3 regions of the Bradyrhizobium sp. ORS 285 genome follow, and region 1 is predicted to be linked to each of the others. Evidence: predicted binding sites of a transcription regulator. Region 1 holds the regulator's gene; each other region holds the start of a gene.

Region 1 (9,481 bases):
TCTCGGCAAGATCACCAAGTGGGATGACGCCGCGATCAAGAAGCTGAACCCCAGCGTCAAGCTGCCCTCCGACGCGATCGCCGTCGTCCGCCGCTCCGACGGTTCAGGCACGACCTTCAACTTCACCTATTACCTCTCCGAGGCGAGCGCCGACTGGAAGAGCAAGGTTGGCTTCAACACCGCGGTCGAGTGGCCGGTCGGCGTCGGCGCCAAGGGCAATGAGGGCGTGTCGGGCAACATCAGCCAGACCAAGAACGCGATCGGCTATGTCGAGTACGCCTACGCCAAGCAGAACAAGCTGACCTACACCGGCATGGTCAACAAGGCCGGCAAGACCGTGCAGCCGACCGTCGAGGCCTTCCAGGCCGCCGCCGCGAATGCCGACTGGGCCAAGGCTCCCGGCTACTACGTGATCCTCGCCAACCAGCAGGGCGACAAGTCCTGGCCGATGACGGCCGCGACCTTCATCCTGATGCACAAGGAGCCGACCGACAAGGCGGCCTCCGCCGAGGCGATCAAGTTCTTCAAGTGGTCGTTCGAGAAGGGCGGCAAGATGGCCGAGGAGCTCGACTACATCCCGATGCCGGACAGCGTCGTGAAGCTGATCGAGAAGACCTGGTCGGCCGACATCAAGAGCTGATCTGAACACGTCCTGCCCTCTCCCGGAAACGGGAGAGGGTTCGTCCAAGGTGATGATGGTGTCAAAGAAGCAGGGGGCGGACTTGGCTGAGATGGCCGTTGAGAGCGAGGTCGGCGACATCGCCGCTGCCGCAGGGCCCTATGATCGCGCCCGCGCGCTGAGCGCGTTCAAGCTCGGCGATATCACCTTCTACTGGATCACCCGCCTGTCGGCGATCTCGGTGCTGCTGATCCTCGGCGGCATCATCATCTCGCTCGTCATCGGCGCCTGGCCGGCGATGAAGGAGTATGGCTTCCAGTTCCTCCTCACCAAGCGCTGGGCGCCTTCGGCCGATCCGCCGGTGCTCGGCGCGCTCGGCCCGATCTACGGCACGCTGGTGACCTCGTTCATCGCGATGCTGATCGCAATTCCCGTGGGACTCGGCATCGCGATCTTTCTCACTGAGCTGTGTCCGCAATGGCTGCGCCGCCCGATCGGCCTCGCCATCGAGCTGCTCGCCGGCATTCCCTCGATCATCTACGGCATGTGGGGCTTCTTCGTGCTGGGCCCGTTCCTGGCCACCACGTTCCAGCCGTTCATGATCAATCTCTGCGCCAACATCCCCGTGCTGCAGGACATCTTTGCCGGGCCGCCGTCCTATCTCAGCCTGTTCAACGCCTCGCTGATCCTGGCGATCATGGTGCTGCCCTTCATCACCTCGATCTCGGTCGACGTCTTCAAGACGGTGCCGCCGGTGCTCAAGGAAGCCGCCTACGGCGTCGGCTGCACCACCTGGGAGGTCGTGCGCAGCGTCGTCATCCCCTACACAAGGGTCGGCGTGATCGGCGGCGTCATGCTGGCGCTGGGCCGTGCGCTCGGCGAGACCATGGCGGTGACCTTCATCATCGGTAACTCGTTCCGGATCTCGTCCTCGATCTTCGCGCCGGGCACGACGATCTCGGCCGCGATCGCCTCTGAATTCCAGGAGAGCGACGGCCTGCACCAGTCCAGCCTGATCCTGCTCGGCCTGCTGCTGTTCGTCCTCACCTTCTTCGTGCTGGCGAGCGCCCGGCTGATGCTGGCGCGACTCGATGCCAAGGCCGGAAAGTAAAGGGCAGGAAAGTAAGTCATGTCGAGCGTCGACGCCTCCACATTCGACACGCCGGTCAATCCGGTGAATCCGATCTACGCCCGCCGCCGTCGCCGCGACCTCTTGATCCGCGGCCTGTGCATCGCCGCCGCGGCATTCGGCGTCACCTGGCTGGCGCTGATCCTGTTCACGCTGTTCTATAACGGCCTCGCCGGCCTCAGCCTGCAGGTCTTCACCGCCGATACGCCGCCGCCCGGCGCCAGTGAAGGCGGCCTGCGCAACGCCATCGTCGGCTCGATCATGATGACCGTGATCGGCGTCGGCATCGGCGCGCCGCTGGGCCTGTTCGCCGGCACCTACCTCGCCGAATATGGCCGCAACGACCGCCTCACCTCGGTGATCCGCTTCATCAACGACATCCTGCTGTCGGCGCCGTCGATCATCATCGGCCTGTTCATCTACGGCGCCGTCGTGGTGCCGATGGGCGGCTTCTCGGCGATCGCCGGTGCGCTGGCGCTGGCCGTCATCGTGATCCCCGTCGTGCTGCGCACCACCGAGGACATGCTGCTGCTGGTGCCCAACCCGCTGCGCGAGGCGGCCTCCGCGCTCGGCCTGCCGCGCTCGCTGGTGATCCGCCGCATCGCCTATCGCGCGGCGCGATCCGGCCTCATTACCGGCGTGCTGCTCGCGACCGCCCGCGTCGCCGGCGAGACCGCGCCGCTGTTGTTCACCGCGCTGTCGAACCAGTTCTGGAGCCTCAACCTCTCCAAGACGATGGCGAACCTGCCCGTCACCATCAACAATTTCGTCCAGAGCCCGTATGCGTATTGGAAGCAGCTGGCCTGGAGCGGAGCCCTTCTCATCACTCTGGCCGTGCTCGCCCTGAACGTCGGTGCACGCATTCTCGGCGCCGAGAGGAAAACGAAATGACCGAACTGTCCGTCTCCGTCAGTCAGCCCAATCACGCGCTTCACGGCCAGCCGCTCCCCGAGGCGCCGGCCAAGGTCACCGCGCGCAACCTGAACTTCTATTACGGCGATCACCACGCGCTGAAGAACATCAACCTGACGCTGGGCACCAACCGGGTCACGGCGTTCATCGGCCCGTCCGGCTGCGGCAAGTCCACCTTGCTGCGCATCTTCAACCGGATGTACGACCTCTATCCGGGCCAGCGCGCCACCGGCCAGCTGATGCTGGACAACACCAACATCCTCGACCCCAAGCTCGACCTCAACCTGCTGCGTGCGCGGGTCGGCATGGTGTTCCAGAAGCCGACCCCGTTCCCGATGACGATCTACGAGAACATTGCGTTCGGCATCCGGCTCTATGAGAAGATCTCGAAGTCCGAGATGGACGATCGGGTCGAGAAGGCGCTGCGCGGCGGCGCGCTGTGGAACGAGGTCAAGGACAAGCTCAACGCCTCCGGCCTGTCGCTGTCCGGCGGCCAGCAGCAGCGCCTGTGCATCGCCCGCACGGTCGCCGTCCGGCCCGAGGTGATCCTGTTCGACGAGCCTTGCTCGGCGCTCGACCCGATCTCCACCGCCAAGGTCGAGGAGCTGATCCAGGAGCTCGCGGAGAACTATACGATCGCGATCGTGACCCATAACATGCAGCAGGCGGCGCGCGTTTCCGACAAGACCGCCTTCATGTATCTCGGCGAGCTGATCGAGTTCGACGACACCAGCAAGATCTTCACCTCGCCGAGCGATCGGCGGACCCAGGACTACATCACCGGCCGGTTCGGCTGACGCCGACAGCATTCTTCAGGAGATCAACATGGCCAGTGAACATACCGCCAAGGCGTTCGACAGCGATCTGCAGGATCTCACCCGGCTGGTGTCGGAGATGGGCGGCCTCGCCGAGCGGCTGATCGTCGATTCCGTCGATGCGCTGGTGCGGCGCGACGTGGCCCTCGGCCAGAAGGTGGTCGCCGCCGACGCCGAGGTCGACAAGCTGCAGCGCATCATCGAGGAGCGCGCGGTGCTGACGATCGCCCGCCGTCAGCCGATGGCCGTCGATCTGCGCGAGATCGTCGGCGCCATGCGCGTCGCCACTGATCTGGAGCGGATCGGCGACCTCGCCAAGAACATCGGCAAGCGCGTTGCGGCGCTGGAGAGCGACTTCCATCCGCTCAAGCTGATCCGCGGCCTGGAGCACATGACCGACCTGGTGCAGTCGCAGGTCAAGACGGTGCTCGATGCCTATGCCGCGCATGATTTGCCGGCGGCGATGACGGTCTGGAAGGGCGACGAGGAGGTCGATGCGATCTGCACCTCGCTGTTCCGCGAGCTCCTGACCTACATGATGGAAGACCCGCGCAACATCTCGTTCTGCATCCACCTGATGTTCTGCGCCAAGAACATCGAGCGGATCGGCGACCACGCCACCAACATCGCCGAGACGGTGTTCTATATGATCGAGGGTCAGCAGATCATGGACAAGCGCCCGAAGGGCGACATGACCAGCTTCGCGACCACGATCCCCGGCAACTGAGAAAGACGATTTCGACATGGGTGCGCGAATTCTGGTGGTTGAGGACGAGGAGGCGCTGACGACGCTGCTGCGCTACAACCTCGAAGCCGAAGGCTACGAGGTCGAGACCGTGGCGCGCGGCGACGAGGCCGACACGCGGCTCAAGGAGCGCGTGCCCGATCTCGTCGTGCTCGACTGGATGCTGCCGGGGCTGTCCGGCATCGAGCTGTGCCGCCGCCTGCGGGCACGGACCGAGACCCGGCAGCTGCCGATCATCATGCTGACGGCACGCGGCGAGGAGAGCGAGCGCGTCCGAGGTCTCGCGACTGGTGCCGACGACTACATCGTCAAGCCGTTCTCGGTGCCGGAGCTCTTGGCGCGCGTGAAGGGCCTGCTGCGTCGCGCGAGCCCGGAGCGGCTGGCGACTGTGTTGTCCTATGGCGACATCGAGCTCGACCGCGAGAAGCGCCGCGTCGCGCGCTCGGGCCGGCCGATCGATCTCGGCCCGACCGAATATCGCCTGCTCGAGTTCTTCCTCGAGCATCCCGGCCGCGTGTTCAGCCGCGAGCAACTGCTCGACAGCGTCTGGGGTCGCGACATCTATATCGACGAGCGCACGGTGGACGTGCACATCGGCCGCCTGCGCAAGCTGCTCAATCCTGGCCGCGAGCAGGATCCGATCCGCACCGTGCGCGGCGCCGGCTATGCGCTGGACGACCGGTTCGTCAAGTCGGAGCAGGCCTGAGGGAGAAGCAGGCTTGAGGGTGGAGCGGGTGTGAGACGCGAGGGGGCCGGATTAAGGACATTGCGGTCCGCTTTCCGCCACGCCGCCGCCGTCTTGATCGTGCCTGCTGAGCAGCCGATGTTTCGGTCTCAGCGGACGCCCTTGATCAAGACCATCCTCATAAGTCTCGCCGTGCTGCTCGGCAGCATCGCGGGTGTCACGGCCGCCGAGCTCGAGGACGCCGTCACTGCTGCGTCGAATGGCCAGGCGGCGGTGGCGTTGCGCCGGCTGCAGCCGCTCGCCGCCAAGGGTGATGCGCGGGCGCAATTCGATCTCGGCTTCATGCAAGCCTTCGGCGTGGGCGTCGCGCGCAATCAGGCGGAGGCGCTGGTCTGGTACCGCAAGGCCGCGGATCAGGGACTCGCCATTGCCCAGCACTATCTGGGGATCGCCTATTTCAACGGCGAAGGCGCCGGCCGCGATCACGGCGAAGCCGCGCGCTGGTTCAACCGCGCCGCCGCACAGGGCTTTGCCCAGTCGCAATACATGCTCGGCCTGATGATGCTCGATGGCCAGGTCATGACCCGGGATGTCATCCAGGGGTATGCCTGGCTGGTGATGGCCGGACGCAACGGCGTCAGGTCTGCCGGCCGCGAGATTCAGCGCGTGAAGCTCAGCGAGGCGCAGCGGCGGCAGGCGGAGGAGACGATTGTGGCGTGGCGGGCGAAGCCGGAATCGGCCGATGCCGGCATTGCCAATCCGCGCGCCGAACAGCTGCTCGGGCTCGACCGGCATTTTGGCGATGTCGTCGATCCCACCTCCTGGCCGGCATCGTCGATCGGTGTCGTGACCGTGGCGCAATATAGCACGGGAGGCTCCTGCACCGGCACGCTGGTGGCGCCCCGCGTGGTGCTGACGGCGGCGCATTGCGTGTTCAACGGCCTCGCCCAGGTCAGCCCGGGCAATGTCCATTTCCTGGCAGGCATGAACAAGGGCACCCCTGCCGCGTCATCGGTCGCCGACAAGCTGATCGTGGCGCCCGACTTCATCCCGACCCAGCACGACCAATGGTCGACCGACCGCTCGCCGGCCGATTGGGCGCTGATCATCCTGAAGGACGCGCTGCCGTCGAAGCCGGTCGCGGTGAAGTCCGTGAGCCGCGACGAGCTCGCGGCTGCGACCAAGGCCGGCACCATTTCCGAGATCGGCTATGGCCAGGAGCGGCGCTATTCGCCGACCGGGCAGAGGAATTGCAGCGCCGGCATGACCAGGGACGCCCGTCTGCTGACCGTGCATTGCCTCGCCAATTTCGGCTATTCGGGCTCGCCGATCCTCGCCGAGATCAACGGCGTGCCGGCCGTTGTCGGCATCTTCTCGGCGTTCCACGAGGAGACCCGCCTGATGTTCGCCGCGCCCGCCAGCCAATTCGAGGCGGCGGTGCGGCGCGAGATCGCCGCGCAGAGCGCCTCGGCGCGGTGAGGGGAGACAGAGGAGAAGAGTTGGTCGTCGGCTGGTCAATGTTTGAGCTTGACCGGATAGCGCCTTGCCAAGGGAAGAGGTCAATCCAGGCTCGACGGGGCCGCGAGGATTGATTTGCACGGGATTTGCGCGTGGGAGCGCGAGCCTTGCCTTTTGGCGCGGGTCTTGCTCTCCTGTCCGAGTATGACGATTTTGCCAATTGATCATCCTCGGCCCCCCGCCGCGCTCGCCACCCCGCTCCGCACGGAGCGCGCGCGGACGATGGCGCTGCTGGCCAGCCTCGTGCTCGCCAACGCGCTCGCCTGGGCCTGGGCCTTCGCGCTCTACGCCGACCGTCCCGCCATCGTCGGCACCGCGCTGCTGGCCTGGCTGCTCGGCCTCCGCCACGCGGTTGATGCGGACCATATCGCCGCGATCGACAACGTCGTCCGCAAGCTGGTGCAGGACGGCGACAAGCCGCGCGCGGCCGGTCTCTACTTCGCGCTCGGCCATTCCAGCGTCGTCGTGATCGCCACGATCGTGGTGAGCCTGGTGGCCGGTGCCGATCTGTTGCGGGAGGACAGCGCCATCCGCGCGATCGGCGGCGCCATCGGCACGTCGGTCTCAGCCGGTTTCCTGCTGCTGATCGCGTTGGCGAATCTCGTTCTGTTCGTGAACCTCTGGCGCCGCTCACCACGCCCCGACCCTGAAGCTGCCCCCGGCAACGGCCTCCTCATCCGTCTGCTGCGGCCCGTCTTGCGTGTCGTGTCGCGTGCCTGGCACATGTATCCGCTCGGCTTTCTGTTTGGCCTCGGCTTCGACACCGCCAGCGAAATCGGCCTGCTCAGCCTGTCCGCCACCGAGGCTGCGCGCGGGGCGAGTCTGGCGCATGTGCTGGTGTTCCCGGCGCTGTTCGCCGCGGCGATGGCGACCGTCGACACCGCCGACGGCATGCTGATGGTCGGCGCCTACCGCTGGGCGCTGACCGACCCCGCGCGCAAGCGACGCTACAATCTGGTGATCACCGGCCTCTCGGTGGCGATTGCGCTGGTGATCGGCGGAGTCGAGGCCGCCACGCTGCTGGCGCCGCTGTTCGGTCTGACCGGAACCTGGGCGGAGTTTGCAGCCGCGCTCGGTGATGGAATTGCCGATCTTGGGATCGTCGCGGTCGGCCTGTTCGGACTGATCTGGGCCGGCGCCGTGTTCTTCAACCGCCGCCCGCGCGGTTCCCAAACCGACGCGGCGCTTGCCACCCTTCGTGCGGGGACGCTAAATCCCGCAGAGATACCAAACACGACAGCATAGAGCTGTGCTGACGGCGGGACCTCACGATGGCCGGCGCGGAGGGAATGACCAGGATGCTGTGGCTGCAGGGCGCGAGCTGCGGCGGCTGCACCATGTCGATCCTGGAAAGCGGCGCCTCCGGCTGGTTTGACGAGCTGCGCCAATCCGGCATCGATCTGATCTGGCACCCTTCCGTCAGCGAGGAAACCGGCGACGAAGTCGTCGAGCTCTTGGACGCGATCCGCGACGGCCGCGAGCGGCTCGATCTCCTGGTGCTCGAAGGTTCGGTCGCGCGCGGCCCCAATCTGAGCGGCCGCTTCAACATGCTCGCCGGTACCAACCGCTCGATCTATCACTGGCTGCTCGACCTCGCCCCGCTCGCCGACTACGTCATCGCCGTCGGCAGCTGCGCGGCGTATGGCGGTATTCCCGCGGCCGGGATCAACCCGACGGATGCGGTCGGATTGCAGTTCGAGGGCAGCGACGGCGGCGGCGCGCTCGGCACAGGCTTCCGCTCCAAGCGCGGACTGCCGGTGATCAACATCGCCGGCTGCGCGCCGCATCCCGGCTGGGTCATGGAAAGCTTGTTGGCGCTGACATCAGGCGACCTGACGAGCGGCGGCCTCGACGCCGTCGGACGTCCGACCTTCATCGCCAACCATCTCGCGCATCACGGCTGCTCGCGCAACGAGTTCTACGAGTTCAAGGCGAGCGCGGAAACGATGTCGGAGCGCGGCTGCCTGATGGAGCATCTCGGCTGCCGCGCCACGCAAGCCGTCGGCGACTGTAATCAGCGCTCCTGGAACGGCGGCGGCTCCTGCACCAAGGGCGGCTATGCCTGTATCGCCTGCACCTCGCCCGGCTTCGAGACCGCGCAGAACTATCTGCAGACCGCGAAGCTCGCCGGCATCCCTGTGGGCCTCCCCACCGACATGCCCAAGGCGTGGTTCGTCGCGCTGGCCGCGCTGTCGAAATCGGCGACGCCGCGCCGCGTGCGCGTCAATGCGACCGCCGACCACGTCGTGGTGCCGCCGAGCCGGTCGGGCGACAAGCGCAGCTCATGACGCGGATCACGGTCGGCCCGTTCAACCGCGTCGAGGGCGATCTCGAGGTCCGTCTCGATGTCGAGAGCGGCCGCGTCGCTCGCGCCGAAGTGACCGCGCCGCTCTACCGCGGCTTCGAGCAGATCCTGGAAGGGCGGCCGCCGCTGGACGCCCTGGTGATCGCACCGCGCATCTGCGGCATCTGCTCGGTGTCACAGTCGATCGCCGCCGCAGCCGCGCTGCGTCAGGCGATGGGCGTGCTGTCCGCGCCGAACGGCGTGCTCGCGACCAACATCGCGCACGCGGCAGAGAATGCCGCCGATCATCTCACGCACTTCTACATCTTCTTCATGCCCGACTTCGCCCGCGACTCCTACGCGTCTCACGCGTGGCACGCCGCGGCCGCCGAGCGCTTCACTGCGACGAAGGGCAATGCCGCGCGCGAGGCGCTGCCGGCGCGGGCGCGGCTGTTGGAGATCATGGGCGTGATCGCCGGAAAATGGCCGCACAGCCTGGCGTTCCAGCCCGGCGGTACGACGCGCGCCATCGAGCTCGGCGAGCGCATTCGGCTGAACGCGATTGCAGCTTCGTTTCGCGGCTTCCTCGAGCGCGTGGTGTTCGCCGATAAACTGGAGAACGTGCTGGCCTTGTCGAGTCCGGGGGAGCTCGACATTTGGCGGGAAGGGCGGGGTGGTGACTTCGCACATTTCCTTCGGCTGGCTGATGCGCTTGCGCTTGCGGGTCTCGGCAAGGGGCCGGGGCTGCTGATGAGCTTTGGCGCGTATCACGAT
Region 2 (9,481 bases), 720 kb from region 1:
GTCGCGTTCTTGATCGCATCCTCGACCACGGCCGAGATGGTCGGCGGCGTATCGATCAGCACCCACTCGACGCCGTCGCGGCGGGCGGCGGAGACGATCGCGCTCACCGAATTCACGGCCGTCTTGATCGGCGGCTCATTGGTGCCGCGCAGCTTGTGCCAAAGCGTCAGCGACCCCTGGGGGTCGGCATCGATGAGCAGACAGGACTTGCTCGCCTTGATCTGCGCAGCGAGATGGGCGGCCAGGGTGCTCTTGCCTGAACCGCCCTTACGCGATGCGAAAACAATAACGTTCATACCTTGGCCTCCAGATTGACCCCGGCCGCGAAAATGAATCAGCGGACTGATTCGCGGAAGATAAATTTAGCGATTGCTAAGGCGTAACTCCTGATTGCTGAAACGCATTGGTTTTTGAGTCACACCATCGGCAGAAAAGCAGCAGATCGGCTGTGCATCCTGCGACAACATCCGATCATGCTCACCCGCATTTGCATGCTGAGGCTGCAATGAGCCGCGCCGTTCCGCGCGGTGTCAGCAGCACGCCCCTCATCGTGCATTGATCCCGCTGGCACCGACAGTCCATCAACCTCCCTGGATTCGCAAGGCCCGACGCTACGCGGCCAGATGATCCAGCAGCGCCATCATCACCGGTGCATCCGGCATCGGCAGCACCGAATCGATGCGGTCGATCAGCCGGGATTGCAGCAGCGGATTGCGCGCCTTGCCGATGGTGCCGAGCGGACCGCGGAAGCCGTGATCCTCCCAGGCGAGCTCGAGCAGCGCCTCGCTGGTCAGCGCCTCGATGAGATCATCGGCGCCGCGATCGAGGCTCATCAGCGGATGCGCCGAGAACACCGTCGGCTTGGGATAGATGATGACCGGCTTGGCCGGTGCATTCGCCTCGACGCGCTTCCAGCGCTCGGGATCCTGCAGCACCCATTCGACCAGCTGATTCTCGTAGCCGACGATCAGCGGCTGCGCGCCGGCGCCGCCGGCGATGTAGTCGTCGAACAGCTTGCCGGAGGATGGTGGCTTGAAGCCCATCCGTTTGAATACGGTGGCGACGTCGCCATCGATTTTCGGCAGCGCATCGAGCGCGATCACGTCGCCGCTCAGCAGGTTCGCGGCGAGGCCCGCGAACATGAAGCCGGAGTTCGAGCGGTTGGGATCGGTGGAGACGATGCGCGCACGGCCGAACAAATCAGCAACGCCGATCTGCGCCCAGCTGTCGCCGGCGATGATCGCCTTCAGCAGCTTCAACAGATCGACCGTGTAGCGCGGCCCGCCCGCTGGCTCGGCGATTCCGGCTTTCACCAGGCCGTCGGCGATGCGATCCCAGGAATACAGCACGATCGGCGAGTTGAAGATCACCTGGTCGCGCGAGATCTTCACGCCGGCGCCGCGGGCGACCTCGACCAAGACCGAGGACGACGGCCACAGGAATTGCGGCTTCTGGTCGAGCAAGGTCCGCTCGCGCACCATCTCGACCGAGCCGGCGCGACGCGCGTCGAGCACCAGGCCAAACCGCCGCTCCAGGAGATAGCGCACCCGCGCATTGGCGAGGAAGCCCTCCTTCTCGCCGCCGGCAAAGCCGAACAGCTGCTTCGGCTTGCCGAACTTGCCGGCGATCTCCGGATGCTGGTTGAGATACAGATAGCCGCCGGTGGCCGCTGCTGACGTCGCCAGCAGGCCGATCCCGAGTGCGCGGCGCGACATGGGCATCAGCCCCTCCTAGACCTTGTCCCGCCGCTCGAGCGGAACGGCCGGCGGCGCAGCCGGGCCAAGATCCTCATCGAGGGCGCTCTTGAGAAGTTTGAGCTCGATGTCGAGCTTGTCCAGATCGGCATCCTGCAGGCTCGCCGCATAGCGCGTGAAGGCCGCATCGAGCCGGTCGATCAGCTCGCGGGTCGAGGCCAGCCGCGCGGCGTCGACGACCGGCGCCTGCTCCAGCTCGGCATAGGCCTCAGCGATCTCGGCGGCGCGCGGCAGATAATAGGTCAGGAAGCGCCTCACGCGATCGAGCCGCAGCGGGTCCTTCTCGATGCCGGTAAAGATGCGCCGCGCGATCACCGCGAGGTGGCGGACGCCGTCGGCGACCTTGCGCTCGCGGATGCGCCCCGCGGACTGCTCCAGCCGCTCGGCGCAGGGCGCGGCCTCGCGAAGCAGCTCGCGCGCGAGCTGCACCTTGCCGCGTGCGACGCCGCTGGCATCGAGCAGCGGAAACGCCGCGCGCGGCGCCAGCACCGCGATGGCGCCGCCGCCGGCGCCCAGACCAATCACGCAGGCGAGCCAGAACGGCATGCTCAGACCGATCGCGAGCGCAGGGATCGCGACGGCGGCGATCAAGCCGCCGACGATCCATCCGGTCTCTGACGGCGCACTCGGCATCTAATTATATCCACGCACCGCGCGGAAGGCGTCGGTGAGATTCTTGGTGCCGTCGAAGACGCGACCGCCGGTGAGCTTGGCCAGCGCATCGAGCTGCTTGCGGTCGGCCTCGTCGCCGAAGGTGACGCCGAATACCGGCACGCGGCCGCCATCGGCGCGCCAGGGCTGCTCGAAGGTGGCCCGCTCGCCAAAGCTCTTACCATCGGTCATGATCACGATTGCCGCCAGGTGCGAGCCCTTGTCCAGGATTGGTTTCATCGCCGCCAGCGCCCGCGCGCCGCAGGTGTAGAAATCCGTGCCGCCCCCGGCGCGCAATTCGAGCGTCTGCTTCAACAACCCGGCCTGCTCCTGCTCGTCGCCGCTGGCGCTCGACACCCATAGCACGTGGTCATTGAACGGCAGCACCAGGATTTCATCCTGCTTCGACCATTGCACCAGCAGCTCCCGCGTCCGCGCCGGCGTCAGCAGGAAACGCATGGCCTCCAGGAGCTGCGTCTCGCCATGGCCCTGCATGCTGCCGGAGAGATCGAGGCACAGCGCCGTCAGCGATGGCCGCCGCAGCGCGTCCTGATAGGCGGCGAGCGCGATCTGGATCACCTTCGGCTCCGGCGGCCGCACCACGGTGACCGCGCGCGACGGATCGATGTTGGTCGTCTGATCGCCCGGCAATTGGGACGCGCGCGCGAGCTCGACGCGGCGGCCGGTCTTGGCGATACGGGCCTGCGTCTCCGGCTTCAGCAGGAAGGCCTGCAGCTCATCGAAGAACGCCTGCACCTCCTTGCCGCGGCCGCGCTCGACGAAGCCGAGCGGCGAATCCGCCACCGAGACGCCGTCCTCGGGATAAACAGCATAAAGCGGCTCGAAGCCGTCAGCCTTGAGCTTGTCGTTGGTCTCCTTGATGACGGCCTCGTAGTTCCACATCGCCTGATAGTGCGTGCCGTTGCGCTCGCCCTCGCGATAGAGATCGGCAAGCCAGCCGCTGGAGCCGGAGGAGCGTTCGACGCCGCGCAGCAGCGAGCGCACGGTGGTGACGACGCCCTCGCGTTCGAGATCGCCGGCCTCGATAAGATCGGGCTTGCCGATCGCAGACGCCAGCATCGCGAGATAGGCCGAGGCGCCGGAGTTGGATTGCGTCGCCGAGGTCATCAGGAATTTCAGCCGCCCGGCCTGAACCGCGGCCAGGATATCCTTCGTGGTCACCTTGGCGCCGATCCAGCCGAGCTCTTGCGCCTTGGAGCGGCGGACGCCGAGGATCACCGGCATCTGGGTGATCGACTTGACCGACTTCACCCGCCGGCCGGTGTCGAACATATCGATCCAGATCGAGGCCGCCGGCCACACCGCATCGGCCTTCGCCTCATTGCCCGGCTTGAGCGACAGCGCGATGTCGAGCGAGCCCTGGTAGGTCATGTCGCAGGTCGCGCCGCGCGACTTGCAGAACTCCTGGACCAGCGGCTCCAGCACGTCGTTCTCGGAGCCCGAGAGGATCGAAAATTGTGGCCCGCTTGGGCCGCAGCCGGCGAGCCAGAGCGCGGCCAATCCGATCGCAAGCACCCGCCACATGGCCCGAAGACTCATGGCCTGCACACTCACACCGGCGCCTTCGACAACACGGCCTTCAGCTCGGCGGTCTGCTGCGCCATGCGGTGCTCGACCTCCTCGCGCTTCTTGCGGCCTTCCTGCTGTGTGGTCAGCACGCCGGTGATGGTGTCGATCAAATCGCGATTGGTCTTGTCGAGCGTCTCGATGTCGACGATGCCGCGCTGCGACTGCTGCTCGATCGCGATCGCCTGGGTCTTCATCATCTCCGACGCCTGCCGCATCATCTCGTTGGTGGCGTCGGTCACCGTCTTCTGCAGTTCGAGCGCCGATTTCTGCCGCTGCAGGCCGAGCAGCAGGATCATTTTCTGCTTCCAGACCGGGATAGTGAGCTCGGTGGTGGCCTGAAGATTCTCGATCAGGGTCTCATCGCCGGACTGCACGATGCGGATCTGCGGCAATTGCTGGATACCGATCTGGCGCGCCTGCTGCAAATAGAAGATGCGCTTTTCCAGCCGGTCGAGCGCCTGCACCGCGTCCTGATAGGTCTGCGCCGCCATCAGCGCATCGCTGCCCTCGGCGGAGGCCTTTGCGGCGCGCTCCAGCTCGAGCAGCGGTCCGCGGCGATAGTCGTCGACGAACGCCTTGCCGGCGGCGATATGCGCGTCGAGCTCGGTCAGCGCGGCCTTGGTCTGCTCGTGCAGATCGTCGAGCAGCGCGATGTCCCGCCGCAAGGTCTCCTTGTTGCGGTCGAGCTCGATGCAGATGCGATCGATCTGCGAGGCGACGTCGTCGAAGGCTTCAGTAAAGCGCCTGATACGTGCCTCCATCGACGAGAACATCCGCGTCAGCAGCCCGGCGTCCTTGAGCGTCGCCGGATCGAGCCCGCGCGCCTTGCCGAGGATGTCGGACAGCAACTTGCCGGTCGTGCCCATCTCGCGATTCTGGGTCTGCGCCAGGATGCGGTCGGCGAACTCGACCACCGAGCGCTGCGCGCGGTCACCGAAGGTGACCAGGCGGGAGCGGTCCGAAATGTCGATTTCGGAGCGGATGCGCGCGACCACCGACTGGTCGGCGTGAACCGCCGGCAGGTTGACGGTCTCAGACATGAGGATACCTCGGGGAATGGGTCAGCAACGACCGGGCAAAGGGCTGAAAAATATAGGGACACATTGCAATGGTTCGATGACAACCGATGACGAACCCGATGCGGAGCATGTTCAGGAACATGACGACGGCGACCCTTGGCCGCAGTTTGGCCGGCAGATGGCTCGGCCTGGGAGCGGCTGATGGATTCGTCGATCCAGCGGGGGATCGGTTCATCACATGACACGCAAATGCTGCCATTCGCTCCACGGCCGCGCTTTCGCTACATGCCCCGCTGTCGTCCCTGCGAACGCAGGGACCCATAACCACCGGCCCAAATGGGACGATGACTGGCAATTGCGCGTCTCACTTAGATTCCGCGGTATGGGTCCCTGCGTTCGCAGGGACGACAGCGCAGATTTGGGCTGGCATTGGTGCCCTCCATGACCGGATGACGGTTGTGAGATTTCGACCCACGCGCCCGCATCCTCGCGGCGCCCGGCGCCCGAGTTGTTCAGCCGATGCCCCTCGACATCCGCGAGGGCGCAGGGAATGCCGGGTGAAGGCCTCACCCATGGCCCGCCTGCAGAAAAAAAGCAGGCGGCAGTCACCACAGGTTCAGCCGACCATCCGGCATTCCCTGCGCGATGGGCTTACGAATTATACGTGCTCTCCCTGGGGATCGGCGTTCTTGCCCCCATCATCAGCGCGTGCCGTCAAGCAACACGTTGACTTGACCTCAGCGACGAGAGGCCAGGACCACACGACTTCATCGTCCGTGACGGATCAGTCGTCGCGCCGTAGCGCCTGATCCATCACGGCCACCGCATCCCCGCCCCACGTATCGTGACGACCGCGCGTACGCCCCTTCGCTTGGGACGGGATGCGCGGATAAGACCACTGATTTGGGGGCGGCGTCAAGATTTTTTCTGGAAAACGGAAGATCGATGCCAAGCGATCCATCGCGATCTTCACCAGCGGAGTTCATGCGGACTTGTCTGGAAAAGCGCGACGCGAAGACCTAAAAATGCCAGCGACAGCAAGTGAGCGAGAACCAATAAGAAGGCGAGCAGCATCAGGAGAATACCAAGCTGAGATGCTGTGGTGCCCAAGAGCCCTATAGGCTCGTCAGGCGCTGGCAGATAACCATACGAAGCCGAATAGAATGCAGGGAGTACAGCTACAACAACGGCCGAGAGAACGATCATCAAAATCGTGAGGAGCGGCAGTGCGCAAACTCCCAGTGCGAGATGACGGCTACGCAGGAAACGGCGAGTGCAGAGGTGACAGATGATCGCGATGGCCAGCATGAGCATGCTGCCCCCGAACAGAAGCTCGACAAACAAAGTATAGTTTTCAGGTCTCTGCATCAGATTAAAACCGTTGAAAGGCGGCTGATGTTATCATCCCCAGGCCTTGATGTATTAGGCGCAGACCGGAACCGAGTGAGCGATCGCCTAAGCTGAGCGTCCGCCCCACTTCGCGCCTACCGCATCGTCGCCCCGATCGTGGCCTTGCGTCGATCGGTATACTGACACAATCACGCCGAATGTCCGCCTGGCAGTGAATTGCGACTTGCTCATTCCAGCATAAGTTGCCGGGTGTGCACCAGGATGTCTGCAGGCCTCCAAGCGGTCAGAGACGCGCTATACCGACATCGATAGAGTAGTCGTCCGCACACTCCAGAACAGCGGAGAAATAATAATCATCGATCCATCGCGCGATCGATCGCGGGTCGGACAGATCGAGACTGCCGGTCAGATATTTGTTCGGCTCCCACATCAACAGCGCAAATGCCGGGAGCCCTCCGAGTTTCTGGCTCGGGGCGTCGGCGGACAAATATGCCGCGTTGATGCAGCCGATCTCGAACTGAACCCATTTCGTCGGATCGCCGGTGACCTCGAACGTCGCGATCCAGCCCGAACCGCCACCCAGAATTTCGCGGACAGCTGGCGCTATCTCAGCGATCTGGTCACTTCCCATGGTCGGTCCCCAGTGGCGAACGGAATTGTGCAGACGCAAGTATCGCGCGTAGGGCGGATCAGCGCAGGGTGATCCGCCGGTTCATCGTTCAGGCAGTGAGCATAGGTCAAAGGCGGCACAAGGGCGCCCGAAGGAACAACTGTCCTCGGATATCTTGCTCGAAGATGGCAGATTACGCTGGCGCTAATCCGCCCTACGACATTGAAGCATGGCGTCCAGCCGAGCGATGACATCGCCGATCATCCCCTTCAGCCTCAGAAATTCTTGGTCTTCACAGGCTTCGTCGGCAAGCGTGAGCGCGAGCGACAATTGCTCGATGGACCGCTCGACGTGCTGCTTGAATGCTGCGGCTGACTTCGCATCCATCATGCTTCCTCAGCGTAGAGATCGGATCGCCGGGCTCATTCGCACCTCGACAGCTGTGGAGCTCATCGGCATCCTCGACGCTTGTCGCCGCGGGACATCGGACGAACAACGCCGCCGGCGAGGCAAACGATCGATATGTCGGGAATTTGGTACAGTTGGGTGGGCTCGAACCACCGACCTCCTGTTCCACAGACAGGCGCTCTAACCAACTGAGCTACAACTGCATCCGCAACGGGCAGAGCCCCGCGAGAGGGGGCGCCCGAACGGCCGGAAACTAGGTGCAATGGGGGGATTTGGCAAGTCCGAGAACGGATAAAGTCGCCCGCCTCCCCGCGGTTTTTTGCTGCCTTTGTGAGCGCTTCCCGCGACTGCCCAGAATGCGGGCTCGAAATAGATCGAGCCCGGACGCGGAGCGCGCCGGGCTCGGGATTCGCGGCCATCCGCTGGCGCCGGTAGGCGCCGAGCGGGGCTCGGGCTGTGGACTTTAGGCCGCCGGCTTGAACAGCTTGGTGGCGCTTTCCTTGATCGGCTCGACCGTCTCGGTCGCGACCTTCTGGCCGAGCTCGCCGAGCTCCTTGGCCTGGGCGGTGAACGCCTCGAACTGCTTGCGGGCGAAGCCGGCCCACAGCTCCATCGCTTCCGACGGCGACTTCACGCCGAACAGCTCCTGGGCGAAGTCGAGCGAGGCGGTGGTGTTGGCCTTGGTGAACTCCATCACCTTGGACGAATAGGCGCCGGCCCCCTTGCTGGCGTTGGCGAAGAAGGCCTCGATGGCCGAATTGTGGGTCTCGGCCGCGTCCTTGAACTTGGCGTAGTTCTCGCGGGCCTGCGACACGCCCTTCTCGGCGAGCGCGCGCACCTGCTCGGGAACCTCGAACGGGATGATCGATGCAGAGAAAGGATCGGTGGCATTGGTCATGGCATGCATCCTTGGGAACATTTAAGGCTGAATCGTCCCGGCAACGAGACGTCACTTCGGATCACGCAGAGGAACCGCCCCTGGGAGGTAACAACCTCGCGTAGAGCTATATCGTGTCGAATTTGTGCAACGCAACGACTAATTCCGATATCTGGAACTCTTTGTCGCGGGCCGCCCAGGAAGGAACGAGCCGCTCAATCCAGGCGTGCACCACGAGATGCTCAGACCATCAAGCTTTGGGCTTGCCGGCGTCGATCGCGGCCTTGTGGATCGCCTGGCCCATCTCGGTCGCCTGCTCGGCCAGTGATCGCATCTGGCCCTGGATGTAGTCGGTGTGCAGCCGGAGCACCTCGGGCAGATCCTTGGCGTGCACCAGCGACTGGGCATAGTCGAGCGAGGACTGCACGTTCTTCTCGGCATAGCACAGCACCTTGGCGCCGATGTCCTTGGCGCCCGCGCGCACCGTGGCGCCGCGCTCCTCGAGCGAGCCGGCGGTGGCTTCGGCGCCCGCCAGGAATTTCTCGAACGTCTGCCTGGCCTGGTCGAAGCCGGCCTCGGCCATGGCGCGCATGTCCTTCGGAATCTCGAATCGGCGTCCGTCGTCCGTCATCCGTCCCTCCTCCTGTTGCCCGAACCAGCCCGCGAGACGCGACCCGCATCGGGGCGCGCCGGTCACCTTAGCCTGCCGGTCCCATCCGCATCGTGACGGCGCCAGGCGCTTTTGCAATGCAAAAGGCCGGGCGCGCCCGGGTTTGCAGGGCCGAGGACAGGCCGGGAACACATTAAGGTTATCCAAGCTTTAGCAAGACCTCGCGGTCGCCGGGCCGTGGACCTCTGCCCTCAAAACGCGCGATAGTAACGAATTCTTAACGCTGCCAGTTCCGGCCACCGATGAAAGTCAGAAGAGTCGTTCGTCTTTGCCCATGACCCATGCCGATCTCGAATTGCAGGTCCTGAGCGATCCCCGGCTGGCGGTCCACGCCGCGGGCAGCCTGCCGGCGTGGCTGTGGTCGGCCGATGGCAGCCGCGTTCTCTGGTCGAATGCGATGGGGGCGCGGGTGTTCGCCGCGAGCCATGCCGCGGCGCTGAGCGCCAGGACGTTCGGACCGGCCGATCAGCATCGCCGCCAGGTCGCGCAATTGGCGCGACGGCTGCCGGAGACCGGCGCGCTCCGACTCGAACGTCTCCGCGGTTTCGGCGC
Region 3 (9,481 bases), 2.0 Mb from region 1:
CGTGTTCGGCACCTTGACCTTGGTGCTGCACGACGAGACCTTCATCAAGGTCAAGCCGACCATCATCTACGGCCTGTTCGCGGCCGTGCTTGGCGGCGGCTTGTTGTTCAACCGCTCCTTCATCGCGATCATGTTCGATCAGGTGTTCAACCTGACGCCGGCGGGGTGGCGCATCCTCACGTTCCGCTGGGCGCTGTTCTTCGCTGCCATGGCGGTGCTGAACGAGATCGTTTGGCGCACCCAGAGCACGGACTTCTGGGTCGGCTTCAAGGCCTTCGGCGTGCTGCCGCTGACCATGATCTTCGCCATCGCCCAGATGCCGCTGATCAAGCGCTACCACCAGGACCCGGCCTCGCTGGCAGCCAGCGATGCCGCGGAAGGCGATGTGAGCAAGGGGTAGCTCCGCTACCGCCGTCATTGCGAGCGAAGCGACGAAGCAATCCAGGGCTCAGCATGCCGCCACAGACTGCTTCGCAGCGCTCGCAATGACGATGGAGCTAGCGAGATTGCGTATGCAGGAGCCGCAAACTCTGCTGTCGTCCCGGCCTTGAGCCGGGACCCAGAACCACAGGCTTCCGTTTCGGGCAGGCGCGTCGTTAACACCTTGCCCACCACGACGGCCGCGGAGTATGGGTCCCGGCTCGAGGCCGGGACGACACCGTTGGTTGTCGTGCGAGATGGGCAGTCACCGCTCCACTCGCGATGATGAGAAACTAACGGCTTATCAGAAGCAGAACTAACCGCCCGCCTTCAGCGCCTTCTCGATCTCAGGCTTCAGCACTGCGTCGATGTTCTGCGCCGTGATCGGGCCGACCAGCTTGTAGACGATGGTGCCCTCGCGGCCGACGACGAAGGTTTCCGGCACGCCGTAGACGCCCCATTCGATGCCGGCGCGGCCGTTGCCGTCGACGCCGACGACGTCATAGGGATTGCCGTAGCGGCCGAGGAAGCGGCGGGCGTTGTCGGCGGCGTCCTTGTAGTTGATGCCGATGATCTGGAAGCGCTTGTCGCGGCCGAGGTCGACCAGCAGCGGCGCCTCGTCGTGACACGGCACGCACCAGGACGCCCAGACGTTGACGATGCTGACTTTGCCCTTGAGCACGGCCGGGTCGAGTCCGGGCACGGCGGCGCCGTCGTTGGCGAGCTCCGGCAGTGGCGGCAGCGGCGTTGCTGGCGCGGGACGGCCGATCAGGGCGGACGGAATCCGCGATGGATCGCCATTGCCGAGCCGGAACCAGAACAGCGCGGCCAGCCCGAGAAACACCACGAGCGGCAGCAGCATCAACAGCGAGCGCCGGCGCGGCGCGGCTTCAGGAGCGGTCTGGTCGGTCATTGCATGTCCGTGGCGGCGCGGCCGGAGCGGCGGCTGATGCCACTCTCCTCGAGCGCGCGCAGTCGCGCCTTCTGCGTGCGGTAGTCGATCGCGATCCACGCGATCAGCAGCACGACGACCAGCGCCGCGGCGAGGTAGGAGGTCGCGATGAAGGAGGTGTAGGGGCCGAGGTCCATCTCAAGTGGCTCCCACGGCCTGGCTGGTCGCGCCGCCGGACGGCGCGCTTCCTTGGTAGGACCGTGCCTGCATCATCTGCAGGCTGCGCACGCGGCGGCGCAGGATCTCGTTGCGCATCGCGGCGACATGCAGGGTGACGAACAGGAACGAGAAGCCGATCGCCATCACCAGCAGCGGGATCAGGAACGATTTGTCCAGCGCAGGGCCGCCCATCCGCATCACCGAAGCCGGCTGATGCAAGGTGTTCCACCAGTCGACCGAGAACTTGATGATCGGCAGGTTGATCGCGCCGACGAGAGTGAGCACGGCGGCGGCGCGCGCGGCGCGCGTGGGGTCCTCGACGGAGCGCCACAGCGCCATCAGGCCGAGATACATCAGGAACAGGATCAGCACCGAGGTCAGCCGGGCGTCCCATTCCCAATAGGTGCCCCACATCGGCCGGCCCCACAGCGAGCCGGTCAGCAGTGCGAGAAAGGTGAAGCTGGCCCCGATCGGGGCGGCGGCTTTGGCGGCGACGTCAGCGAGCGGATGCCGCCACACCAGGGTGCCGAGCGAGGCGATGCTCATGACGCCCCAGACGAACATCGACAGCCAGGCATTGGGTACGTGGATGAACATGATCTTGACGGTCGCGCCCTGCTGGTAGTCGTCGGGTGCGAGCGCCGACAGGTACAGGCCGGCGCCCAGCAGCACGACGGTGACCAGCGCCAGCCACGGCAGCAGCCGCGCGGTAAGCGCAAGGAACCGGGTGGGGTTGGCGAGGTCGATCAGCGACATGAAAACCTTGTTAAAGGCGGAAGCGGTTGCAGTCCATCAGCACAGCATAGCTCGGCAAGAGTTGATCATGGTCAAACCCCACCGGTGTTCCGTTAGTCCAGGCCGTTGCGCAGGCTGGTTGCAGCGGCGAACGGGCCGATCACGAAGCTGACCAGCGATAGCGCGCAGAGGATCGAGAACGGGGCCCCGAACGGCAACGGGCCGACGATGGCCGCCTGCGACGCCGCAACGCCGAAGATCAGCACCGGGATCGACAGCGGCAGCACCAGCACGGCGAGCAGCAGCCCGCCGCGGGACATGGTCACCGCCAGCGCCGCCCCGATCATGCCGATGAAGGTCAATGCGGGTGTGCCAGCGAGCAGGGTCAGCGCGACGGCGCCGGTCGCGGTGGCGTCGAGGTTCAGCAGCAGGCCGAGCACGGGCGTGGCGATCACCAGCGGCAGCCCGGCGGCCAGCCAGTGCGCCAGCGCCTTGGCGGCGCAGGCGAGCTCCAGCGGCGTCCGGCTCATGATGATGAGGTCGAGCGAGCCGTCCTCATGGTCGGCGGTAAACAGCCGATCGAGCGTCAGCAGGCTGGCGAGCAGGGCGCCGAGCCAGAGGATGGCCGGGCCGAGCCGGGTGAGCAGCGCGAGGTCGGGGCCGACGGCGAACGGCATCAGCACGACCACGGTGAGAAAGAACAGCACGCCGATCAGCGCACCGCCGCCGATACGCAGCGCGATCCGGATGTCGCGGCGGATGAGGGCACCGAGAGCGGTCATGCGGGGCGGGCCTTACGGAGAAATGCTTGGGAGCGACGCTGTTGCTCCAAGCTCGCTGCGCTCCCCTCCCCCTTGCGGGGAGGGGTCGGGGGTGGGGGGCCACGCGGGCAGTCTTTGCTGAGACCCCCACCCCCAACCCCTCCCCGGCTAGCGAAGCTCCGCTTCGCGCGGGGGGAGGGGGGCGCACCGATGCCGCCTTGAAGAGTTGCCTGTCCCATAAACATCAGCTCAATTTCCGATCCGCAGCTCGCGTGTGTCGATGCCGAGCGGGCCGTGGGTGGCGGCGACGATCAGTCCGCCGCCGGCGAGATGCTCGCGCATCAGGCCGGCGAACATCGCCTGGCCGGCAACGTCGAGCGCGGCGGTCGGCTCGTCGAGCAGCCAGAGCAGCCGCGGCACCGCGAGCAGGCGGGCGAGGGACAGACGGCGGCGCTGGCCCGCGGACAGATAGCCGGCCGGCAGGTCGATCGCATGCGCGATGCCGACGGCGGCGAGGCAATCCGGGGTCGGTCGTGTCATTCCGCCGCCGAGAAAGTCGGCCCAGAAGGTCAGGTTTTCGCGCACGCTGAGCGCCGGCTTCAGCGCGTCGCGGTGGCCGAGATAATGCGCCTGCTCCGGCACGGTCAGCTCACCCTCGCCGCCCTCGATGGCGATGGTGCCGCCGGCCGGCAGCAAGAGGCCGGCGATCAGCCGCAGCAGCGAGGTCTTGCCCGCGCCGTTGTGCCCGGTCACCGCCAACGCCTCGCCTGCGCGCGCCTCGAAGGCGAGGCTTGAGAACACCTCGCGGCCGCCGCGCACGCATCTGACGTCTTGTCCGAACAGTCTCGGAGACGGTGTGGGAGACAGCTGCATGGCGCGTCGTGACAGCCCTTACGAAATTGATGGCTAGCGTGTGAGAATTTGTGGGTGGCGCCACGCCGGGACTTGATTGTCTCTGTAGCGACGCAGTTAGAAAGCTTCTATAAGCCCGACCTTGATGCAGCACACAAACGCTCGCTGCAAGCCATCCGGCGCCTCGCGCTGACGGTTCTTAAATACCCCCTCAGGGTATACAGATCAATTGGGATTCCCACGCATGACCTCGCTCGACAGCTTCAAGTGTCGCAAGACCCTCAAGGTCGGAACGAAGAGCTACATCTATTACAGCTTGCCCACAGCCGAGAAGAACGGTCTCAAGGACATCTCGAAGCTGCCGTACTCGATGAAGGTGCTGCTCGAGAACCTCTTGCGTAACGAGGACGGCCGCACCGTCACCAAGGACGACATCGTCGCCGTCTCGAAGTGGCTGCGCAAGAAGTCGCTGGAGCACGAGATCGCCTTCCGCCCGGCGCGCGTGCTGATGCAGGATTTCACCGGCGTGCCGGCGGTCGTCGACCTCGCGGCCATGCGCAACGCGATGCAGAAGCTCGGCGGCGATGCCGAGAAGATCAACCCGCTGGTGCCGGTCGATCTCGTCATCGACCACTCGGTGATCGTGAACTACTTCGGTGACAACAAGGCGTTCGGCAAGAACGTCGCCGAGGAGTACAAGCAGAACCAGGAGCGTTACGAATTCCTGAAGTGGGGCCAGAAGGCGTTCTCGAACTTCTCCGTCGTGCCTCCTGGCACCGGCATCTGCCACCAGGTCAATCTCGAATACCTGGCGCAGACGGTCTGGACCAAGAAGGAGAAGATGACGATCGGCCGGACCAAGGGCACCTTCGAGGTCGCCTATCCGGACTCGCTGGTCGGCACCGATTCGCACACCACCATGGTCAATGGTCTCGCCGTGCTCGGCTGGGGCGTCGGCGGCATCGAGGCCGAGGCCTGCATGCTCGGCCAGCCGCTGTCGATGCTGCTGCCTGACGTCGTCGGCTTCAAGCTGACCGGCGCGCTGAAGGAAGGCGTCACCGCGACCGACCTCGTGCTGACCGTCACCCAGATGCTGCGCAAGCTCGGCGTCGTCGGCAAATTCGTCGAGTTCTTCGGCCCCGGCCTCGACCATCTCTCGGTCGCCGACAAGTCGACCATCGCCAACATGGCCCCCGAATACGGCGCCACCTGCGGCTTCTTCCCCGTCGACACCGCCACCATCGACTATCTCAAGACGTCCGGCCGCAAGGGCCCGCGCGTCGCGCTGGTCGAGGCCTATGCCAAGGCGCAGGGCCTGTTCCGCACCGCCAAGTCGCCGGACCCGGTGTTCACGCAGACGCTCAACCTCGACCTCGGTGACGTCGTGCCGTCGATGGCTGGTCCGAAGCGTCCCGAGGGCCGCATTGCGTTGCCTGCGGTGGCCGAGGGCTTCGCGACCGCGCTGGCCGGCGAGTACAAGAAGCCGGATGCCGCCGAGCAGCGCTTCCCGGTCGAGGGCAAGGACTTCGACATCGGCCATGGCGACGTCGTCATCGCCGCCATTACCTCCTGCACCAACACCTCGAACCCGAGCGTGCTGATCGGCGCCGGCCTCTTGGCCCGCAACGCCGCCGCCAAGGGCCTCAAGGCCAAGCCGTGGGTGAAGACCTCGCTGGCGCCGGGCAGCCAGGTGGTTGCCGAGTACCTCGCCAACTCCGGCCTGCAGAAGGACCTCGACAAGGTCGGCTTCAACCTGGTCGGCTTCGGCTGCACCACCTGCATCGGCAACTCAGGCCCGCTGCCGGAAGAGATCTCGAAGTCGATCAACGACAATGGCGTCGTCGCGGCGGCCGTGCTGTCGGGCAACCGCAATTTCGAAGGCCGCGTCTCGCCGGACGTGCAGGCCAACTACCTGGCCTCGCCGCCGCTGGTCGTGGCTTACGCGCTGGCCGGCACCGTGACCAAGGACCTCGCGGTCGAGCCGATCGGCATCGGCAAGGACAAGAAGCCGGTCTACCTGAAGGACATCTGGCCGACGACCAAGGAGGTCAACGACTTCGTCAAGAAGTTCGTCAAGGCCTCGATCTTCAAGAAGCGCTACGCCGACGTGTTCAAGGGCGACACCAACTGGCGCAAGATCAAGACCGTCGAGAGCGAGACCTATCGCTGGAACATGTCGTCGACCTACGTGCAGAACCCGCCGTATTTCGAGGGCATGAAGAAGGAGCCTGAGCCGATCAAGGACATCGTCGAGGCTCGCGTGCTGGCGCTGTTCGGCGACAAGATCACCACCGACCACATCTCGCCGGCCGGTTCGATCAAGCTGACCTCGCCCGCCGGCAAGTTCCTCAGCGAGCACCAGGTCCGCCCGGCCGACTTCAACCAATACGGCACCCGCCGCGGCAATCACGAGATCATGATGCGCGGCACCTTCGCCAACATCCGCATCAAGAACTTCATGCTCAAGGGCGCCGACGGCAACATCCCCGAGGGCGGCCTGACCAAGCACTGGCCCGACGGCGAGCAGATGTCGATCTACGACGCCGCCATGAAGTACCAGGAAGAGGGCGTGCCGCTGGTGGTGTTCGCCGGCGCCGAATATGGCAACGGCTCGTCGCGCGACTGGGCGGCCAAGGGCACCCGCCTGCTCGGCGTCCGCGCCGTGATCTGCCAGAGCTTCGAGCGCATCCACCGCTCCAACCTGGTCGGTATGGGCGTGCTGCCGCTCACCTTCCAGGAGGGCACGTCGTGGTCGTCGCTCGGCCTGAAGGGCGACGAGAAGGTCACCATCAAGGGCCTCCAGGGTGACCTGAAGCCGCGCCAGACCCTGACCGCGGAGATTGTGTCGGGCGACGGTGCATCGCACCAGGTTCCGCTGCTCTGCCGCATCGATACGCTGGACGAGCTCGACTACTACCGGAACGGCGGCATCCTGCACTACGTGCTGCGGAAGCTCGCCGCTTAACCAAAGCGCGATGCGACAGTTTGGCTCACTCTGAAGTGAGTAGCGGGTGATGAAGGAGGCGGCCTATGACAAAGGCCGCCTCCTTTGCATTTTCTGTTTGTTAACTACGAGGACGGCATGGCGAATGTGGTGACGCTCCAGGCGTAGCGGACGGTGGTCCAGACGGGACAGTGGCGATGAGTGGACAGATGTCGTGGTGGTCGCGCGCGGCGCTTGGTGTCTGTGCGGTCATCGCTTTCGTCCGGCCGGCCTCCGCCGACCCTCGTGCGGTGATCGAACTCTTCACCTCGCAGGGCTGCTCGTCCTGTCCGCCGGCCGACAAGCTGCTCGGCGACCTCTCGCGCGATCCCTCCGTCATAACGCTGTCCCTGCCGATCGATTACTGGGACTATCTCGGGTGGAAGGACACCTTGGCCGACTCCCGCTTCACGGCCCGGCAGCGCGCGTATTCGCGAGCACGGGGCGACCGCGAGGTTTACACCCCGCAGGCCGTGGTCAACGGTGCCGTGCATGTGATCGGCAGCGATCGCGAGGCGATCGAGGGCGCCATTGAGGACACAGGCCGAGGTGGCGCCGTGATGTCGGTGCCGGTCAGCATGGTGATCGACGGCCAGGAGCTGACCGTGTCGGTCGCTGCGGCCGACGAGCACGCGCCGCGCAAGCATGGCGAGGTCTGGGTCTGCTCGATCGCGCGCGTCGTTCCGATCCAGGTCGCGCGCGGCGAGAATGGCGGCCGGGAGCTGACCTACTACAACGTCGTCCGCGGGCTGATGAAGCTGGGCGACTGGAATGGGGCGCCGGCGAGCTGGAGCGTCCCGCTCGAGAAGATCGCCCGTGACGGCGTCGATGGCGCCGTCGTCTATGTGCAGGACGGAAGCCGAGACCGGCCCGGCCTGATGCTCGGCGCGGCTCGCTCGGACCTGCCATTGCTCACCCGGACGTCGGCGACGACGCGTGCTCCCGAGCGCTGAGCCTTTTCGCCGCTCACCTTCAAATTCAAGATGGCTTGATCGACGGCGCGACGCGTCCAGCTTCAGGGCTGACGCGCGTCGCAACATCATCGCGCGATCTCCCGCCCAAAAAGCAAAAGGACCAACTCGCGTTGGCCCTTTGCCATTACTTGTGAATAGACCCGATCCTGACGACCCCGGGGGGCTGGGGGCTGAGGAATCCGGAACCGAAAGGACCGGGCCAACGCACACGAATCTTATGCCTAACGTCGGGGGCAGTCCCTGGGCGGAAACACGGCGCGATTATGATTCCGCTAACGATCCCGTGACGCTTGCGTGTTCGCGGAACTCGCGCGTGTCACTGATCCTGCCAAGTTCGATAATGAAAACCGCCCCTTGCGGCTGACGTCGGTTGGCGCGATCATGTCACACAGATGACAGGAGGACGCTCATGAACCTCACCCCGGAGGATGCCGACCCCAGCGAGAACCGCGCGGCGGCGCGCAACGCGGCCGCAGCGCCGACCCGGGTGACGTTCGACCGCCTCGAGCTGAACCGCATCCTCAATCTCTACGGCCGCATGGTCGCCGACGGCGAGTGGCGCGACTACTCGATCGACTTCCTGCGCGACCGCGCCGTGTTCTCCGTCTTCCGCCGCGCGTCCGAGGTGCCGCTCTACCGCATCGAGAAGGACCCGCGGCTGGCGCGCAAGCAGGGCATGTACAGCGTGATCTCGGCCACCGGCCTGATCCTGCGCCGCGGCCACGAGCTGGAGCGGGTGCTGCTCGCGATCGCGCCGAAGCCGGCGCTGGTCTGAGCCCCGCTATCCGCGCCGCTTAAGCCGGGATGTCGCTGCTGCCGCTTCCGAGCGGCCGTTGCATCATGACGGTATCGAGCCAGCGGCCGAATTTCAGGCCGACGCTCGGATGGGTGCCGATCATCTGGAAGCCGCAGGCGGTGTGCAGCCCGACCGAGCCGGCATTGCCGGAGTCGCCGATGACCGCGATCATCTGGCGGAAGCCGCGTTCCTCACACGCTTCGATCAGAGCACGCATCAGCCGCATGCCGATGCCGCGGCGCTGGCTGGCGGGCGCGAGGTAGACCGAGTTCTCGACGGTGAAGCGATAAGCGGGCCGCGGCCGGTACGGCCCTGCATAGGCATAGCCCACCACCTCCCCATCCAGCAGGGCGGCGAAATAGGGGAAGCCGCCGTCGGTCAAGGCCCGAAAGCGTCGGGTCATCTCCGCCAGATCCGGAGGGTCCAGTTCGAACGTGGCGGTACCCTCGCGGACGGCCTGGCCGTAGATCGCGGTGATGGCGGGAAGGTCGGCCTCCTGGGTGGGCCGGATCTCGATGTCGGACATGGGTGGAACAATACCAGGGCGAAGCAGCCGATCAACACCGTGACGGCATGGCTGCCGTTCCCGCCGCGACGCCGCGCTGACCGCCGCCTCTCCGGCCCCGGACAAACGAAAAGCCCCGGCGGTGAGGCCGGGGCTTTGAAGGTCGCTCGTTCGAGCGGGTGGATCAGTCGCGCTGTCCGAGCAGCTGCAGCAGCAGCGTGAACAGGTTGATGAAGTTCAGGTACAGCGACAGGGCGCCCGTGATCGCTGCGCGCTCGGCGATGTCGCCGCCCGCGGAGGCGTAGCCGTAGATGTACTCGTTCTTCAGGCGCTGCGTGTCCCAG

What was found. The regulator PhoB, encoded in region 1, activates phosphate uptake and scavenging genes when phosphate is short. The targets are predictions, from matches to a motif close to TGTCATNNANCTGTCAT.
Region 2: BRAD285_RS03525 (toxic anion resistance protein) is a predicted target of PhoB. The motif match lies at 5,101-5,117, and genes of this name have one in related genera.
Region 3: BRAD285_RS32630 (DUF2794 domain-containing protein) is a predicted target of PhoB. The motif match lies at 8,218-8,234, and genes of this name have one in related genera.

What each region holds. Positions count from the first base shown of each region.
Region 1 covers NZ_LT859959.1:1,490,394-1,499,874, forward strand. Annotated here, with positions in the region: gene pstS (phosphate ABC transporter substrate-binding protein PstS) at 1-640, shown strand, start outside; gene pstC (phosphate ABC transporter permease subunit PstC) at 732-1,730, shown strand; gene pstA (phosphate ABC transporter permease PstA) at 1,749-2,639, shown strand; gene pstB (phosphate ABC transporter ATP-binding protein PstB) at 2,636-3,457, shown strand; gene phoU (phosphate signaling complex protein PhoU) at 3,486-4,202, shown strand; gene phoB (phosphate regulon transcriptional regulator PhoB) at 4,219-4,926, shown strand; gene BRAD285_RS06595 (trypsin-like serine protease) at 5,068-6,384, shown strand; gene BRAD285_RS06600 (HoxN/HupN/NixA family nickel/cobalt transporter) at 6,568-7,668, shown strand; gene BRAD285_RS06605 (uptake hydrogenase accessory protein HupU) at 7,695-8,711, shown strand; gene BRAD285_RS06610 (nickel-dependent hydrogenase large subunit) at 8,708-9,481, shown strand, end outside.
Region 2 covers NZ_LT859959.1:773,341-782,821, reverse strand. Annotated here, with positions in the region: gene BRAD285_RS03545 (ParA family protein) at 1-296, opposite strand, end outside; gene BRAD285_RS03540 (hypothetical protein) at 612-1,721, opposite strand; gene BRAD285_RS03535 (5-bromo-4-chloroindolyl phosphate hydrolysis family protein) at 1,731-2,387, opposite strand; gene BRAD285_RS03530 (VWA domain-containing protein) at 2,388-3,965, opposite strand; gene BRAD285_RS03525 (toxic anion resistance protein) at 3,977-5,035, opposite strand; gene BRAD285_RS35655 (hypothetical protein) at 5,799-5,987, opposite strand; gene BRAD285_RS03520 (hypothetical protein) at 5,984-6,382, opposite strand; gene BRAD285_RS03515 (hypothetical protein) at 6,648-6,995, opposite strand; gene BRAD285_RS03510 (hypothetical protein) at 7,179-7,364, opposite strand; tRNA gene BRAD285_RS03505 (tRNA-His) at 7,509-7,585, opposite strand; gene BRAD285_RS03500 (phasin) at 7,846-8,280, opposite strand; gene BRAD285_RS03495 (phasin) at 8,510-8,890, opposite strand; gene BRAD285_RS03490 (PAS domain-containing sensor histidine kinase) at 9,204-9,481, shown strand, end outside.
Region 3 covers NZ_LT859959.1:7,273,573-7,283,053, reverse strand. Annotated here, with positions in the region: gene BRAD285_RS32670 (septation protein A) at 1-400, shown strand, start outside; gene BRAD285_RS32665 (DsbE family thiol:disulfide interchange protein) at 737-1,333, opposite strand; gene ccmD (heme exporter protein CcmD) at 1,330-1,509, opposite strand; gene BRAD285_RS32655 (heme ABC transporter permease) at 1,511-2,287, opposite strand; gene ccmB (heme exporter protein CcmB) at 2,380-3,048, opposite strand; gene ccmA (heme ABC exporter ATP-binding protein CcmA) at 3,277-3,900, opposite strand; gene acnA (aconitate hydratase AcnA) at 4,124-6,844, shown strand; gene BRAD285_RS32635 (thioredoxin family protein) at 7,033-7,815, shown strand; gene BRAD285_RS32630 (DUF2794 domain-containing protein) at 8,246-8,611, shown strand; gene BRAD285_RS32625 (GNAT family N-acetyltransferase) at 8,631-9,158, opposite strand; gene BRAD285_RS32620 (Bax inhibitor-1/YccA family protein) at 9,322-9,481, opposite strand, start outside.